3 regions of the Streptomyces taklimakanensis genome follow, and region 2 is predicted to be linked to each of the others. Evidence: riboswitches for the same ligand, from Rfam matches in the RefSeq annotation. Region 2 holds a riboswitch; each other region holds the start of a gene.
The links. Region 2 has a riboswitch for cyclic di-AMP ahead of F0L17_RS23450 (transglycosylase family protein). Riboswitches for the same ligand answer to the same signal wherever they lie in the genome.

Region 1 (2,192 bases), 240 kb from region 2:
CCTCTTCCAGGGACAGAAGTTCAAGAAGCACGGCATCCGCGCCTCCCACACCGCCGAGGTCGTCCTGGACGACGTCCGGATCCCCGGTCACTGCCTGCTGGGCGGCAAGGAGAAGCTGGACGAGCGTCTGGCCCGCGCCCGCGAACGAGCCGGGAAGGGCGGCGCGGGGGCGCCCTCCGCCGGAGGCAGGGGGAGCGTGGGGAACGCCGCGATGGCCACCTTCGAGGCGTCCCGTCCGGCCGTGGGCGCCCAGGCCGTCGGCATCGCGCGCGCCGCGTACGAGGTCGCCCTGGAGTACGCCGGGACCCGGGTGCAGTTCGGCCGCCCGATCATCGACAACCAGGGCATCGCCTTCCAGCTCGCCGACATGCGCACCCGCATCGACGCCGCCCGGATGCTGGTGTGGCGGGCCTCCTGGATGGCGGCCGCGGGCCGGCCCTTCGAGGCCGCCGAGGGATCGATGTCCAAGCTCTTCGCCGGGGAGACGGCCAAGACCGTCACGGCCCAGGCGATGCAGATCCTCGGCGGCAACGGTTTCACCCGGGAGTACCCGGTGGAGCGCATGCACCGGGACGCCGCGATCTACTCGATCTTCGAGGGCACCAGCGAGATCCAGCGGTTGGTCATCGCCCGCACGATCTCGGGTGTGCACATCCGCTGATCCCCGGGCCCCGCGGGCCCGTTCGGCAGGCCCCTCGCCGGGACCTCCCGGACGCGCCGCCGCACCGTTGCGCGACCCGCCGCGATCACCCGACACGGCGGCGGCCATTCGGGGTGATCGCGGCGGCGTCCGTGGCGCGCGGCGATGCCTCCCCCCAGGTCGTGGAATGCTGAACGACCCTCAACCGTCGCTGGTCAGCGCGGTCTTCCAGGCACGGGGACCCTCCCGAGGGGGCGGTCCCCACCGTCCGGAGACCCGAGTGAGCATGTTCACAAAGGATCCGTGATCGCCCGATTCGGGCCGATGGTGACGCACTATCCGTAGAAGACCGCAAGACCCCGTCGAAGGGCGGGGCCGCCCGGGCGGACGCCGAATCCTGCCGCCGCCCGGGCGAGTCCGGACCGAGACGACGACACGGCAGGAGCGGGAGACCCGAGCACGGCGGATCGCGTCGCACGACGCGGTCCTTGGGGTGAAGCCACATCAGGTGGCCGGGCAACTTCGCCGGCCCGAACCCGACAGGTCATCTTTCGCAGGCGCATGACGAAGGGTTCGCTCATGTCTGCGCACACACCCATAACGGGACGGTTGTCCCGAGCGGGCATCACCACCGCCGTCACCGCCGTCACCCTGGCGGGTACGACACTGATCCCGTCGGCCACGCCCGACGCGGAAGCGGCCACTCCCGCGAACAAGGCGCTCAGGGTCGCGGCCTCCAAAAAGGGGTCGCCCTACCAGTACGGGGCCGCGGGCCCCAGCCGGTTCGACTGCTCGGGACTCATCCAGTACTCCTACAAGAAGGCGGGCAAGAAACTGCCGCGCACCGCGGCGGCCCAGTACAACCGCTCCAAGCGGATCTCCGTCACGACCCGCAGGAAGGGCGACCTGGTCTTCTTCCACTCCGGCGGCAGCGTCTACCACGTCGGCATCTACGCCGGCGGCGGCCGGGTCTGGCACTCCCCGAAGCCGGGCAAGACCGTCCGCAAGGAGAGGATCTGGACCAAGAACGTGCGGTACGGGCGCGTGAGGTGACACCGGGTCGGGTCGGGCCCCACCGGGCCCGGCCCGACCCGGTTCGCACGATTCCGGTTCGGCTCCCGGCGATTCCGCCGAGGGCGTGAAGTCCTTCCCCCGCCACCGGCCGGCGGGAAGGCTCGTCCCCATGAGACTTCTGGTGCTGGGTGGAACGGAGTTCGTCGGACGCGCGGTCGTCGAGGAGGCGATCGAGCGCGGTTGGGACGTGACGGTCCTCCACCGGGGGCGACATCCCGCGCCCCGCGGTGTCACCGCCCTGCACGGCGACCGCACCGAGGGCCGTGCCGGCCTGGCCGCGTTGGAGCGGGCGGCGGCCGACGGGGGCTGGGACGCCGCGGTCGACACCTGGAGCGGGGCGCCCTCCGCGGTCCGCACCGCCGCCGCGCTGCTGGAGCCGCATGTCGGGCACTACGCCTACGTCTCCAGCCGCTCGGTGTACCTCTTCCCGCCCGCGGCCGGTACCGACGAGGGAGGCCCGCTGGTCGACGGATCGTCC
Region 2 (2,192 bases):
GTCGGACCGGCGCTGCCGACTCGTCCACGGCGACTTCTTCGCGATGGCCGGCGGCGCCGGCGGGCTGGACCCCGGGCGGCCGGGGCGTCGGTTCCACGCGGTCCTGCTGGACGTCGACCACTCGCCGCGCCACGTGCTGCACCCGAGTCACGCACCGTTCTACGAGGAGGCCGGGATGCGCTCGCTGGCCGAACACCTCCACCCCGGCGGCGTCTTCGCCCTGTGGTCCGACGACCCGCCGGACGAGCCGTTCACCGCCGTGCTCACGGAGGTCTTCGCCACGGCGGAAGCCCACGTCGTGGGCTTCGACAGTCCCTTTCGACGGGAAGCGGCGACCAACACCGTCTATGTGGCGAGGAAGGCGCCCGGGCCGGGAGCGTAGGGACCCTCGGGGAAGGCCCCGCGCGCCGATCGGCGGGGAGCGGCGTTCCCGTGCCGCTCCCCGGCGTTCCCTTCCGTGCCCGAGTCGAGGAGGAGGTCGAGGGTCCCACGCCGGAGCGGGCGGGCCGGGTGCTCGATCCGCGGGGCGGCGTGTCGGCCGAGGGCCTCGGGACCCCGGGGGGCAGGGCTCCTCGTGTGCGGCGCGGGGCCTCCCGGTCGTGTGGCGCGGGCCCGCCGGAATTCGGGGAATCGGTCCGCTTGCTCTTTCCTGGGCGGTAAAGCTGTTAAGCCTGGAATGGGGCGATGTAAAGGCGGGTCTTTCTCGATGGTGTGCCCGGAGTCACATCCGTGCCGCCCCGGTGCGCGCGCCCTGGGAGATCGAAATCCTCCGCGTCTCGGACTCCCCGCCCCGCACGGAGATCTGACCGTCCCTCGGTCCTTTCGAGGGGTCGGGAAACGGTGAAGATCCTGTGCGTACGGTGGTCGAAATCCGCGTCTCGGTGACAAGGGGAGGGAATCCGGTCGCTCGGCGCCTTGTCTCTGTGAATTGCCTGTGTTTATGTGTCCTCGCCTCCGCGGCATCGCGGAGGCTCCACCACCGGGACGCCGAGTCCTGCCGCCCGGCCGGTGGAGAGAGCGCAGCCGACCGCGGCAGGAGCGGGGAAACCGAGTAAGTGCCGCGACCGCACGTCTTTTTGGCGGTCCGGCTTGGGGTGAAGCCTTGTCTCCGGGTGCCCTGGCGCACCGGGGAAAGGCCGGGCTGCTCCGGCCCGAATCCGACAGCTAACTCCGCAGGCGTGGGAGAGGACTCACACCCATGTCTCGTGGTCGCCACCGTCGTCCGAGCAAGACCCTGATTTCCCGTCAATTCTCCCGCATTTCCCTGGTCGCCGCGGCCGGCGGCGCGGGAATCGCGGCCCCGATGGTCGCCGCGGGAAGCGCCAACGCGGCCTCCGTCTCCGTGTGGGAGAAGGTCGCCGAGTGCGAGAGCGGCGGCAACTGGTCCATCAACACCGGAAACGGCTACCACGGCGGACTGCAGTTCTCGCAGTCCAGCTGGGAGGCCGCCGGCGGCACCGAGTACGCTCCGCGCGCCGACCTCGCCGGCAAGGACGAGCAGATCGCCGTCGCCGAGAACCTGCTCGACCTCCAGGGTCCGGGAGCCTGGCCCACCTGCGGGCCCGCGGCCGGCCTCGGTCAGGACACCGGAACGCCCGACAACGCCACCGCCCCGCAGACGGGGTCCGCCACCGTGATCGGGAAGGACGGCCGGGACGGGAAGTCCGCGGCCGCGGACTCCCACACCGTCGTCAGCGGCGACACCCTGCACCGGATCGCCACCGACCACGGCGTCGAGGGCGGCTGGGAGGCCGTCTACGAGGCCAACCGGGAGACCGTGGGCGGCAACCCGCACCTGATCTTCCCCGGCCAGGAGCTCACCCTGGACGCCCGGCGGGCCGACACTGACCGCGCCGACCGCTCGGAGCGCACCCGGGCCCGCACCGCCACACAGGACGAGCGGACCGCGCAGCAGTCCGAGCAGGACTACCCGGACACCCTGGACGGCTGGATCCGCGAGGCCCTGGACATCATGCGGGCCAACGGCATCCCCGGCAGCTACGAGGGGATCCACCGCAACATCATGCGCGAGTCGGGCGGTGACCCGAACGCGGTCAACAACTGGGACATCAACGCCCAGCGCGGCACCCCCTCCATCGGCCTGCTCCAGGTCATCAAGCCGACCTTCGACGCCTACCACGTCCCGGGCACGGCCAACAGCCAGTACGACCCGGTGGCCAACATCGTGGCGG
Region 3 (2,192 bases), 3.1 Mb from region 2:
ACCACCGGCGAGGCGCCCGCCATCGATCCCGATCTCCTGCTGCCCGTCGAGGGCGAGGAGGGGGACGCTCCCGGCGGCGGCGGAGAGGGCGGGGCGGACGGCCCCGGGGAGGCTCCGGGGCGCGGCGACACCTCCGGGACCGGCGCCGCCGAGGGGACCGGTGGCGCGGAGTCGGAGAAGGGCGCCGGCGCCGACGGGACCGACCGTGCGCCGCGGACCGACACCGACGCCGACACAGAAGCCGGTGCCGATGCGGACTCCGACGCCGGGACGGACACCGGTGCCGGGACGGGCACCGACACCGACACCGACACCGAAGCCGGTGCCGAGGCGGACGTCGACGCCGACGCCCGGGAGGGCACCGGCCGGCACCGCGGCGAGCGGGACCCGCGCGAGCTGGAGCTGGAGCGGCAGAAGGCGGTGGAGGGACGGGAGGACGACCGTCGGGCCACGGGGGACGAGCGCCCGGTCGACGAGGACGACCGCATCGACCGTTCCGCGCGCGCCGAGTTCGCCGGTGGCCTGGAGCCGGGCGGGTCCGGCGCGCCGGCGCCGACGACCCACCTGGTGCGTCCCGGCGACTCGTTGGCGTTGATCGCCGAGGAGCACGAGGTCCGGGGCGGCTGGATCGAGCTGTACGAGAACAACAGGGAGGTCGTGGGCGAGGACCCGGACCTGATCCTGCCGGGCCAGGAGCTCGGCCTCGGTTGATCCGAAAGGCCGCTCCCGGATGACCCTCCCGGGTTACCACGGCGTGTCCTTCCCGTCAGGCCTAACGGCGCTTCCCTGACCTGCGGGGATTCACCTCCACGAGGGGCGATAAGGGTGAATGCCCGGGAATCGACATGCTTTGAGGTGTATGTCCCGGTGTGCTTACCGTCGTCTCGCTCGCGACCGCGAGTGCCACCGACCGCAGCGCCGAATCCTGCCGGCGGCCGGTGGGGTAGTCGTCGCGTCAGCGCCGATGGCAGGAGCGGGGGAACCAGGTAGGCGCCGCCGGGGCCGTGCACACGGACGGGCCGTGCGTACGGAGCACGGCGGCTTGGGGTGAAGCCGCGCGGGGACACCGCGTCCCGCGCGGCCGGGCTGCTCACGGCCCGAACCCGACAGCTCACCTCGTAGGCGTCGGTGAGAGGGACGTCGATGCTGTTCTCTGGCAAGGGTCACGACAGTCGTACCGCCCGCGCCGTCAGGGCCGCGGCCCTGACGGGCGCCGCCATCGCCGCCCCGGTGGCGGGCGCGCCGGGCGCTTCGGCCGCCTCCGTGGACACCTGGGAGCAGGTGGCCCAGTGCGAGTCCGGCGGCAACTGGTCCATCAACACCGGCAACGGTTACTACGGCGGACTGCAGTTCGCGCAGTCCAGTTGGGAGGCCGCCGGCGGCACCCGGTACGCGCCGCGCGCGGACCTGGCCACCAAGGAGCAGCAGATCGCGGTCGCCGAGCGCCTGTTGGCCATGCAGGGGCCGCGCGCCTGGGCCTGTGCCGACGCGGGCGGCCTCACGGCCGGGGGGCCGGCGGCGAACGTGGACCCCGACGGCGGCGCCGGGGGGCGGGGGAGTGCCGGGGGCGCGGAGTCCCGGACGTACTCGCACTCCGGGCAGTCCCAGGAGCGGGAGCGCTCGTGGTCCGGCACCGGGACCACCGAGAGCGCCGAGAGCGCCGAGAGCACCGCAGGCGGCATGGAGGACCGGGAGGTCGAGGACGCGTACACCGTGAAGTCCGGCGACACGCTCCGGGCGATCGCCGCCGACCACGGCACCACCTGGCAGGAGCTGTACGAGGCCAACAAGGACGTCGTCGGCGACGACCCCAACCTGATCTTCCCCGGGCAGCAGCTCCGGGTCTGAGTCCTCCGGTCGGTTCGACGTTCGCCCCCACCGGACGGTCACCGGCCGGAGCCGGCCCGGTGCGGTGTGTGTTCCCCCTGTGGGAAGGGCGCGCCGCACCGGGTTTATTCAATTTGGAAACAAACTCATCCCAGCCCCTCTGAGCTGCGGTTTAACCTGCCGTTCCGCCGTATGGCACGGGCTGTCGACAGGGTGGTGCGCACGGGCCGGATAGGCTCAGGGCACTGAGACCTCACACACATGCCCGACATACACGAAGGAGACGCTCGTGCCGTCCATCGACGTCGTAGTGGCCCGCGAGATCCTCGACTCGCGAGGCAACCCCACGGTCGAGGTCGAGGTCG

Region 1: linked by a shared signal. The riboswitch ahead of F0L17_RS24505 (C40 family peptidase) and the one ahead of F0L17_RS23450 (transglycosylase family protein) in region 2 are both predicted to bind cyclic di-AMP.
Region 3: linked by a shared signal. The riboswitch ahead of F0L17_RS09560 (LysM peptidoglycan-binding domain-containing protein) and the one ahead of F0L17_RS23450 (transglycosylase family protein) in region 2 are both predicted to bind cyclic di-AMP.

Annotation. Positions count from the first base shown of each region.
Region 1 is NZ_WIXO01000001.1:5,563,198-5,565,389, forward strand. Features, by position in the region: gene F0L17_RS24500 (acyl-CoA dehydrogenase family protein) at 1-661, shown strand, start outside; cyclic di-AMP (ydaO/yuaA leader) riboswitch at 1,059-1,215, shown strand; gene F0L17_RS24505 (C40 family peptidase) at 1,220-1,693, shown strand; gene F0L17_RS24510 (NAD-dependent epimerase/dehydratase family protein) at 1,824-2,192, shown strand, end outside.
Region 2 is NZ_WIXO01000001.1:5,325,239-5,327,430, forward strand. Features, by position in the region: gene F0L17_RS23445 (spermidine synthase family protein) at 1-382, shown strand, start outside; cyclic di-AMP (ydaO/yuaA leader) riboswitch at 1,013-1,192, shown strand; gene F0L17_RS23450 (transglycosylase family protein) at 1,304-2,192, shown strand, end outside.
Region 3 is NZ_WIXO01000001.1:2,202,693-2,204,884, reverse strand. Features, by position in the region: gene F0L17_RS09565 (transglycosylase family protein) at 1-711, shown strand, start outside; cyclic di-AMP (ydaO/yuaA leader) riboswitch at 950-1,140, shown strand; gene F0L17_RS09560 (LysM peptidoglycan-binding domain-containing protein) at 1,144-1,848, shown strand; gene eno (phosphopyruvate hydratase) at 2,117-2,192, shown strand, end outside.